One region of the Acutalibacter muris genome, then DNA from elsewhere that is predicted to be linked to it. Evidence: predicted binding sites of a transcription regulator. Region 1 holds the regulator's gene; the other holds the start of a gene.

Region 1 (7,022 bases):
GCTTATAGAGCCGGGCAAAATTGCCGTACAATATGGCCCTGTTCTCGCTTTCTGAGAGACCCAGCCCGAAGAAGCGTTCAAGCTCCTCCGAGGCCCTCCACATGGGGAAGTCCGTGCCGAACATGACCCTGTCTATACCAAAGCGGTATATGCTCTTAAGAGCTTCATCACGGCCTATAAAGGCTATGGAGCTGGAGGTGTCCACATATACGTTGGGTGCTTTCAGGCACTCCCTGGCCGCCTCCCACTCGGTATAGCCCCCCAGGTGTGCCGCGATACAGCAGAGCTCCGGCAGTCTGTCCAGCAGCCTTGCAAGCCGCCTGGGCGAGGAGAAGTCCTTGCGCTTGTCCCCGGTATGGAACAGTATGGGCAGGCCCCGCCTGTGGGCGGCGCGGTAGAAGGGCATAAGCTTCGGGTCGTCTATCTGAAACTCCTGGAAGTCCGGGTGCAGCTTTATGCCCCGGAGCCCCCGGCGCTCTATGTCGTCCATCTCCCCCTCTATGTCCTCTATATCCTGGTGCCAGGCGGCAAGGCCCACGAACTCCGGGTGCTTTTTACATTCGCCCTCGATAAAGCCGTTTATAGAGCGTACCTGCTCCACCTTCGTGGCCACCGAGCAGACGGCGAACCTGTCTATGCCGGCCCCCTCCCCCTGCTCCAGAAGTACGGCGGGCAGGCCTACATTGTCCATATTTAAATCGTAGAAGGCCCCCACCGACGCGGTCGCCTTCTCGGCTATCTTCTCATGGTAGATATGGGCGTGGGCGTCGGCCGCCCGGTACTCTGCGCCCTTATGGATTACCGGCAAGCTTATCAGTCCTCTCCTTATTTCTTCTGTCCCGCTCCCTTTTGGAGTACACACACCCGCAATAGTCCTGCCTGTACAGCCCGTACTCCTTCGACAGCTCAATGGAGCGTTTATAGCCGTCCTTCTTTTTAAAATCTGAGGGCAGGTGCTTTACCCCGTACTTTTCGGCCAGCTCCTCGCCTATCCTGTTGATGGCCGCGGCGTTCTTCAGCGGGCTTATGGTCAGAGTGGTGGTAAAGTATTCAAGGCCGCGCTCTTTAGCGGCCCGGGCGGCCTCCTCCAGCCGCAGCCTATAGCAGGCCCTGCATCTCCTGCCACCCTCGGCCTCGCCCTCCAGGCCCCTTGCCATACGCACAAAATCCTCCCCCCGGTATTCGCAGGGGACAAGGCTGACAGTATGCTCTACAGACAGCTCCCGAACCAGCCGCCGCAGCTCATAAAGCCGCTTTTCATACTCCTCTATAGGCGAGATATTCGGGTTATAATAAAGTAAGCTTATTGAAAAATGCTTTGCGAGATATTCCAGCGAAGCGCTGGAGCAGGGCGCGCAGCAGGCGTGCAGAAGCAGGGTAGGGGTCCTGCCGCCCAGCCCCTCTATCAGTCTTTCCAACTCCTTTGCGTAGTTCCTTTTATTTGTCATGGCCGCCCCCGTCAAGATATTCTTATACGTTAAATTTTAGCACATCCCATGAATGTATGCAAGCCTGTGTTGACACGGGGGTATAAAAAGGGGTATACTTAATGCGTACCGAACCTATCTGAAAGGAACCTCCAAATGGACCTCTCTTTTCTCGTTTCCAATCCCCTTATAAACGTCGCCGTCATCTCCTGGGCTGCGGCCCAGCTCTTGAAGGCTTTGATAGACGCCATAAAACACAAGCAGTTCGACCGGCACCGCCTTGCCGGGGCAGGGGGAATGCCCAGCTCACACTCGGCGCTAACCTGCTCGGTACTGCTGACCTCGTACTATCTGTACGGCTTCAACTCCCCCGTCTTCGCCCTTTCCTTCATACTGGCGATGATAGTCATGTATGACGCCACAGGCGTGCGCTGGGCGGCGGGGCTCCATGCCAAGGCCATAAACCACATAGTGGAATTTCTTGAGAAGGAGGACGATCCCGAGGGCAAGCGGGCTCTGGGGGAGCTGATACCCAAGCTCAACGAGTCCCTTGGGCACCGTATCAGGGAGGCTGTCTGCGGGGCGGCCCTTGGCTTCCTGATAGCCATAATCGCCCACCTCGCCCGTCAGGGCGGCACCCGCCTGTTCTAAACGCATTATAGAGCGCAAAAACGCCTGTGCCCTCGAAAAGCACAGGCGTTTATTATAGTCCTTCACCCGCCATACGGACCTCATTCGGAAAATTGCCGCATATTCTCGTCATTCCAAACCACCCGGTTGCGTCCGAACCGCTTGGCGTCATACAGCATGGTGTCCGCTATCTTTAAAAAGGTGTCAAAGGAATCTCCCCGTTTCGGCAGTACGGTTGTCCCGCCCGCACTGATGGTAACCCACTCTGAAACCGAACCTGAGTGGGGTATATGCAGCTCCTCCACAGCCCGACGCACGCGGCACATCTGCTCGAAAGCTTGTCTGGAGCTGTCCCCCATCATAAACACCACAAACTCCTCACCGCCATACCTGGCAAGGAAGTCCGTGTTCCTGCGGAGATACCTGCCCGCCGTGGCGGACACGGCGGTGATCACCGTATCGCCGGCCGGATGGCCAAAGGTATCGTTGTACTTTTTAAAGTGGTCTATATCCATCATGCAGATGGAAAAGGGCACCCGGAGCCTGATGGCCTCCTGCCATTTCTGTTCGCTGACGCGCTCATACCGCCGCCTATTGGCTATGCCCGTGAGCTGGTCGGTCATGGACTGGTACTCCACCTGCTTGCGGTACTGATAGAGCTTTATGTGGGTGTTTACCCTGGCCTTAACTATCATCGGGTGGAAAGGCTTATATATATAGTCCACTGCCCCCAGGGTCAGGCCCCGCTGCTCGTTCTCGATATCTGAGAGCGCGGTTATGAGTATTACCGGGATATGCCTGGTGGCAACCTCCTCCTGGAGCTTTTTCAGCAGCACGAAGCCGTCCATGCCGGGCATGACCACATCCAGCAGTATGAGCGAAAAGTCCTGCTCCCTGGCGTAGCTAAGCCCCATCTGTGGTTCCTGTACTGTGGTGATCTGATAGTCGCTCTCCAGTATGTTCTTCAGATGCGCGGCCTGCACCGGGCTGTCATCGATTATCATTATCTTTTCCAAATGATCACTCCCCCAGTGCCCAGAAGTCTCAACTTTATTATTATCTCAATATAACACAATTAGGGCTTTCTGTCAAGAAGGAAACCAATGTTTCGGACTTGTTCCGCACTGGTTTCGCAATCCGGCTCCCTATACCAGTATACGCGGCAAAGCCAGGATTGTCCAACATTTCTCCGAATAATTTTCCGGTGCCTATGTTATATTTGGCATCCATTAATGACACTGCCAAGCCGCGCGCAATATACCTCACTCACTTTTAGCCCTCAAAAAAGCAAACCCCGGAGGGTTCCGGGGTTTACAGCATTAAGTTTATCAGTCCTTGCCCTCAATAACCGACTGTGGGTCCAGATAGGCCGAATCCTTCCTGACCTCCAGGTGCAGGTGGGGCTGGTCCGCCGACTCGCCGGGCACGGCGGTCACCGTGCCTATGGCCTGTCCCATGGTCACAACGTCGTCAGGCTTCACAAGGAAGTTTTCCCCAAGGCCGCAGTAGGAGAAAATATAGTCCCCGTGCTCAATGACCACCACATTACCCAGCATACTGTCGGTGTAGGTCTCCTTTACAATGCCGTTGCCGCAGGCCAGCACCTGCTCGCCGCTCTGGGCCCCAAAGTCCGCGCCCGCGTGTACGCGCCAGTCCTTCATGGTCTCGGAGTACACCGGGGCCCCGGCGCTGTAGGCCTTCTGTATGGTCTCGCCGCTCACAGGGCAGATCATTTCGCCGCTTATCTCATACATAGGGGCGTTTGCCGGGACCTGGGGCTCCTCGGGTTCAGTATCTGCGGGCTCAGGGCTCTCCGCTGCCGGAGGGTCGCTGGGTTTTGGCACATAGGTGGGCTTTGGCTTGGGCGTGGCTGTAGGCGCCGCAGAGGGCTTTGCCGCCCCCGCGGAGGGCTGTGGACTTGGAGCCGGTGACTTCTGTGCCTGGGGGTCGTCGCTCCTGCTGGAAGCACTGCTGCTCTCCAGCTCCTCTGTGGCGGAGATGTAGCCCTGCACCGCGTCAAAGGTGCTCCAGGCCGCTATGCCCACCGCCACCAGGCACACAGCCAGCGCCAGGTAGAAGCCGTTGCGCCTTGCCTTATTTTCCGAAAAGCGTTTGCCGTTCATAAATTCGCTTCCTTTCAGTGGTAATCTGGACGGTCAACACACCGTGTCAGCCGTTCTGTAACAGTATTTTAGCCTGAAAGCAGCGGGTTTATACGGCCAGCGAAAAAAGGCAGGAAGGGCCGGCATAAGCCGGCCCTTCCTTTTTGCTTGAGGGGTATTATTGAGGAGGGTAGAACATGTACAGAAAGAGATATTCGGTACCTCTTTCTTACAAGCTTATTATACTCTCCGGCGGACAAGGAGTTGTTAAAGAGCTGTGAATAATCCTTAAAGAATTTCCGGGTGAATTTTAAATAAAAAAATCCAAACATTCGTTTTGCATTTTCAGATAAACCATGTTATAATATACGCAAAGCATTCCTTCGGAGAAGTTCTGAAGCGCGAAGCGTTTCTCTTTCGCTTTGCAAAAGCGCCGGCTTTCTCCAAACAGATTTATATATTTGAAAAGACGTGCAAAGGAGGCTGCCTAATGGACGGCTTAACGAAAAGCCAGCAAAAGGTGTACGACTATCTCGTTAAAACCATGCCCGGCGGGGTCCCGCCCACGGTCCGGGAGATATGCAACGCCACGGGCCTTCGCTCCACCTCCACGGTGCACGCCCACCTAAAGACCCTGGAGCGCCTGGGCTATATCACCCGGGACGCCGGGCTCAACCGCTCCATTCGTATCGAGGGGGCGGAGCCTGCCGCCCAGGTGCCCATCCTGGGCCGGGTCACGGCGGGTATGCCCATACTGGCTATAGAGGACATAGAGGGCTATGTGCCCTTCCCCCAGAAGAGCGGTAAGGAACTGTTCGCCCTGCACGTGGTGGGGCTCAGTATGCGGGACGCGGGGATCCTTGACGGCGATTACGTCATAGTGGAGCGCACCCCCACGGCAGATGACGGGGAGATAGTTGTGGCCATGATAGACGACGAGGCCACTGTAAAGCGCCTGTACCGGGAGCCGGGCGGTGTGCGCCTGCAGCCCGAGAACCCGGACTTTGAGCCCATCTACTCCGACCATGTGTCCCTTTTGGGCAGGGTCATAGCGGTGCTGCGGTACTATTAAAGTGTTATTACTGTTTTAAATACTCCTCAAGAGGCCTCAGGCTCTCCCTGTCGGTCTTGTCAAAGGACTCCTGGAGGTTCTGGAGCATGACCCTTTCTTTCGCCGAGTCCGCGTGGGCCCTGAGCATTTTGTGGAAGCCCGCCATCAGGAACCTGTCTATGGGGTTCATGGCGGCATAGTTCAGCCCGCCCTGGAGGTAAAAGGGCCTTATGCGCTCCAGCTCTCCCGGGGTGAAGTTCTCTCGCTCCAAACGCCGCACGTCCGGGGCGTCGGGCTCCATAGCCCCGGTGAAAAACACCGCTATTTTCTTTCCCCGAAGCCTTGGCAGCTGCTTTTTCAGCCATGAAAGCTTATTTATCTTTCCGATGTAGCATCCGCTGCCGAAAGCTATAGTCTGGTACTTCTCGAAGTCTACTGTTCCCCTCTCCTCATAGGGCACACAGTCACAGGCAAGGTCCTCCTTCAGCCATAAGGCGTACTTTTTAGTGAAGCCTGTTTTTGATCTGTAAATAATTATTGTGTTCATTCTTGACCTCCCTGCCGCGCAAAACGCGCGGCTTTCTGTTTATTTATAGGTTTTATGGTCTCCTATAAACTGCCGCACCTGGGCAGTGATTTTAGGTCGGACCTCCTCCCAGCTCTCCCCGGCCGAAAGCAGCAGGAATACCCCGCCATAGAACTGCTCCGCCAGCACCCTAGGGTCCCCGGTCCTGAAAATGCCCCTTTCCATGAGACCGGTGAATATTTTTTCCTGGACCTCCACAGGATACTGGCAGTAAAGCCGCCTATAAAGCTCGCCGGAGCGGCTGTCGTCGAACTGGCAGACGGTGAGCAGCCTTCTAAACCGTGTGTTCCACGGATCCTCAAAGAAGAACCGAAACACCTCCAGCACGGTCTCCTCCAGCTCCTGGCCGCCACCTTGGAACACGGACAGGTCATCTTTGCTTGAAAAGGGAAGTCCGTGAGAATGATAGTATTCTTCCGCTTTAGCCCAGCAGATATCCACAATACCGTCGAATATCGCGCGCTTATTGGGAAAATGGTTGTATAGCGAGCTCTCCCTGATACCCACTGCGGCGGCGATGTCCCGTACGGACACTGCCCCATAGCCCCGGGTGGAGAATAGCTTCAGGGCCTCCCATACGATTTTTTCTTTGGTATCCATATCTGACCCCTTTCTGCTAACATTCGTTAGTTCGTTTATTATACTATCGGTCGTTCGTTTTGTCAAGCAGAGAAATAGCACTTTTTCTTTGAAAAAGTGCTACATATTCTTCGGGCTTTTTTACTTTTTGGCCGACTTGGCTTGCAGCCAAGTCAACGGCAACAGACCTTGGGGACTTCTCGTCCCCAAACCCCTAGCAAGCGTAGAAGGCCAAGAGTTTGCAAAGCAAACTCTTGGCCTTCGCTATGCGAAGTCGGCTTGACCGGCCTCGCTTAGCCCAGCCAGTACATATTCTTCTCGCAGACCGTGTACCCCGCCTGTTCATAAACCGAAAGCAGCAGTCCGTCCTCCACCGGGATATGTACAAATGGCGCAAGGCACTTATCAAGGCACCAGCCGGTAATATAGGCCACAAGGCCTCCCAGCAGCTCCATTGCCGCCTGCTCCCCTAAATCCTGCCGCACTGCCAGCATTCCGACGCCTCCCTCCGGGTAGACGCCCACTATGCCCTCGGGCTCCCTCCGATGGAGGACTCCGTAGACCGCCCGGGCCGCGAGCCGTTCTCTAAGCTCGTCCCGATCAAATTCCCCGGGGAAGCTCTCCATAAGCGCCTCCTCCTGCTCCGG
Region 2 (2,891 bases), 1.2 Mb from region 1:
CCCGCCGGGACGAAGCGGGGGGCGGCCTTGTACTTCACGATCTCCTTGCTGTTCTGGGCGATGCCGTCCCGGATCTGGGCCATGGGGGTGAGTATCTTCTCCTTGGACTTCTGTGGGGCCAAAAGCTTCAGGCTCGTCTGTGAGGGCAGCTCAATGTTCACGCTCATGCGGTCGGCATAGCGGCCCAGCTGCTCCGTGAGCCTTGGGCTGGCACCGGGTATGGCCTTGATATGCACATACCCCCAGAACCCACATTCCTCTCTGAGCATCTTTATGGCCGACAGCATCAGTTCACAGGTGTAGTCCGGGTTCTTTACCACCGCCGAGGACAGGAACAAGCCCTCGATGTAGTTGCGGCGGTAGAACTGCATGGTAAGCTCGCAGAGCTCCTTTGGGGTGAAGCTGGCACGCTTACAGTCGGTGGAGCGGCGGTTGACGCAGTAGGTGCAGTCGAAAGCGCAGTCGTTGCTCATGAGCACCTTTAAAAGAGAGATGCACCGGCCGTCGGCGGCGAAGCTGTGGCAGATGCCGGCCTTGGCGGCGGTACCCAGCTTGCCCTCCATGCCGGGGCGGTCCACGCCGCTGGAGGTGCAGGCCACGTCGTACTTGGCCGCGTCCGTCAGTATCTCAAGCTTCTGGAAGATGTCATATTCACTCATGCCTGTCCTCCCTATGGGGTTTTAACGCAAAGGCCCGGTTTATGCTGCCGCTGCCGTACTTTTCCCGCACCCGGTCCACAGCGCTTTCCAGCTGTTCCCGGCGTTTTATGCCGTCGCTGTCTTCAAAGAAGCTTATCTGGCTCTCCCCGGCGGGGACCAATCTTCCCGCACGCACACCAAGCAGCCTTATGGCCCAGCGCTTATTTTCCCGGCGGTACAGCTCCCAGGAAGCCTCATATATGGACCGGGAGTCGCATACCGGCGCCGCCAGCTGCCGCTGGCGCTGGATCTCCTGGAACTCCGGGTTGCGTATGGTTATCTGGACCTCTCCGGCCTTGAGCCCGCTTCTGCGCAGCCTTGCGGCCACTGTCTCCGACAGACTATAAAGGGTCTCCTTAACCTCTCTGTCTGTGGTGATGTCCCGGGGCAGGGTGGTGCTGCTGCCGATGGATTTGGGGTCCTCATGGGCGTCTACGCTCTGTACAGGGGTGTCGTCAAGGCCGTTAGCGTACCTCCACAGAGTTTCGCCTGCGCGGCCCATAAGCCGGCGAAGGGTGGTAAGCTCCATTTTGGCGATATCCCCGATGGTGTTGATCCCATACTTCTTCAGAGTGTTCCGGGTGGTGGGGCCCACCAGCAGCAGCTCACCGGCGGGCAGTTTCCAGATAATGCTCTCCATCTCGGCGCGGCCGAACTCTGTAACGGCGTCGGGCTTTTTATAGTCGCTGCCCAGCTTTGCAAAGACCTTGTTGAAGGAAACTCCCACGGACACCGTGAGCCCCAGCTCCTCCTTCACCCGGGCGCGTATCTGCTCGGCTATCTCCCGGCCGGAGCCAAAGAGCCGCTGGCTGCCGTACACGTCCAGCCAGCACTCGTCCAGGCTGAAGGCCTCCACCAGGTCGGTATAATCGCAGTATATTTTCTTCGCCAGGGCCGAGAACATGGAGTAGCGCTCGTGGTGGGGCGGCACGAGCTTTAACCCAGGACATTTACGCATAGCCTGCCAGATGGGCTCGGCGGTCTGCACGCCGCGCTTTTTGGCCAGCATATTTTTGGCGAGTATTATACCGTGCCGGCTCTCCTTATCCCCGGCCACGGCCATAGGCACGTCTTTTAGCTCCGGTGCATATAGGGTCTCCACAGAGGCGTAGAAATTGTTCATGTCCACATGCAGTATGCCGTTTTCCATAGAGCCGCCCCCCTTCTATATTATTTTAGAACATGTGTTCGCGTATGTCAAGGGGGAAAATAATAAAAACTTCCCAAGACGGGAAATTAAAGGGTAAATTGTGCTTTCCTTTACTCTAAAGCAGCAAAAAAGAGCCGGCGGGTTTCCCCGCCGGCCCAAACATATGGCAGATTTTAGTTCAGAATAGTGACTTCGGTCTCCTTATCGAAGACGTGCATCTTGTTCAGGTCGAAAGCAATCTTGCACTTGTCGCCGGGTTTGGCGGTGGAGGTGGGCTCCACGCGGGCGGTGACAGCGTTGCCCTCGCAGTTCAGGTACAGATAGGTCTCGGCGCCCATAAGCTCGGTGACCTCCACCTCGCAGGTGACGTGGGCCCCGCCGACCTTCTCAATGAAGTCGGGCTCGTCATGTACGTCCTCAGGACGGATGCCAAAGACAACCTCCTTGCCGACATAGTTGCCGATGTCGGTGCCCTCGGCCTTCTTCTGGGGCACGGTGATGGTGCAGGCCCCGAAGGTCAGGGTATAGTCGCTGCCGGACTTTGCCACCTTGGCGTCGATGAAGTTCATCTGGGGAGAGCCCATGAACCCGGCCACGAACTCGTTTACAGGGAACTCATACAGGTTCTGGGGCGTGTCCACCTGCTGGATGAAACCGTCCTTCATGACCACGATGCGGTCGCCCATGGTCATAGCCTCGGTCTGGTCGTGGGTAACGTAGATGAAGGTGGTGCCCAGCTTGATATGGAGCTTCGAGATCTCGGTCCTCATCTGAGCACGGAGCTTAGCGTCCAGGTTGGACAGCGGCTCGTCGAGCAGGAAGACCTTGGGGTCGCGGACGATGGCGCGGCCCAGGGCCACGCGCTGACGCTGGCCGCCGGACAGAGCCTTGGGCTTGCGGTCCAGCAGGTGGGCGATGTCAAGGATGCGTGCAGCCTCCTCAACGCGGCGCTTGATCTCGTCCTTGGGGGTCTTGCGCAGCTTCAGGCCGAAAGCCATATTATCATACACAGTCATATGGGGGTACAGAGCGTAGTTCTGGAA

The links. The regulator LexA, encoded in region 1, represses DNA repair genes until DNA is damaged. The targets are predictions, from matches to a motif close to CNAACANNTGTTNG.
Region 2: the regulator LexA is predicted to act here: its motif matches at 1,876-1,889, upstream of dinB (DNA polymerase IV).

The regions. Positions count from the first base shown of each region.
Region 1 covers NZ_CP021422.1:119,377-126,398, reverse strand. The annotation lists gene ADH66_RS00625 (amidohydrolase family protein) at 1-808, opposite strand, end outside; gene ADH66_RS00630 (hypothetical protein) at 1-18, opposite strand, end outside; gene ADH66_RS00620 (epoxyqueuosine reductase QueH) at 792-1,448, opposite strand; gene ADH66_RS00615 (divergent PAP2 family protein) at 1,584-2,078, shown strand; gene ADH66_RS00610 (diguanylate cyclase) at 2,159-3,073, opposite strand; gene ADH66_RS00605 (M23 family metallopeptidase) at 3,386-4,180, opposite strand; gene lexA (transcriptional repressor LexA) at 4,650-5,231, shown strand; gene ADH66_RS00590 (flavodoxin domain-containing protein) at 5,239-5,757, opposite strand; gene ADH66_RS00585 (TetR/AcrR family transcriptional regulator) at 5,797-6,396, opposite strand; gene ADH66_RS00580 (hypothetical protein) at 6,669-7,022, opposite strand, start outside.
Region 2 covers NZ_CP021422.1:1,326,123-1,329,013, forward strand. The annotation lists gene ADH66_RS06730 (putative DNA modification/repair radical SAM protein) at 1-659, opposite strand, end outside; gene dinB (DNA polymerase IV) at 652-1,848, opposite strand; gene ADH66_RS06740 (ABC transporter ATP-binding protein) at 2,022-2,891, opposite strand, start outside.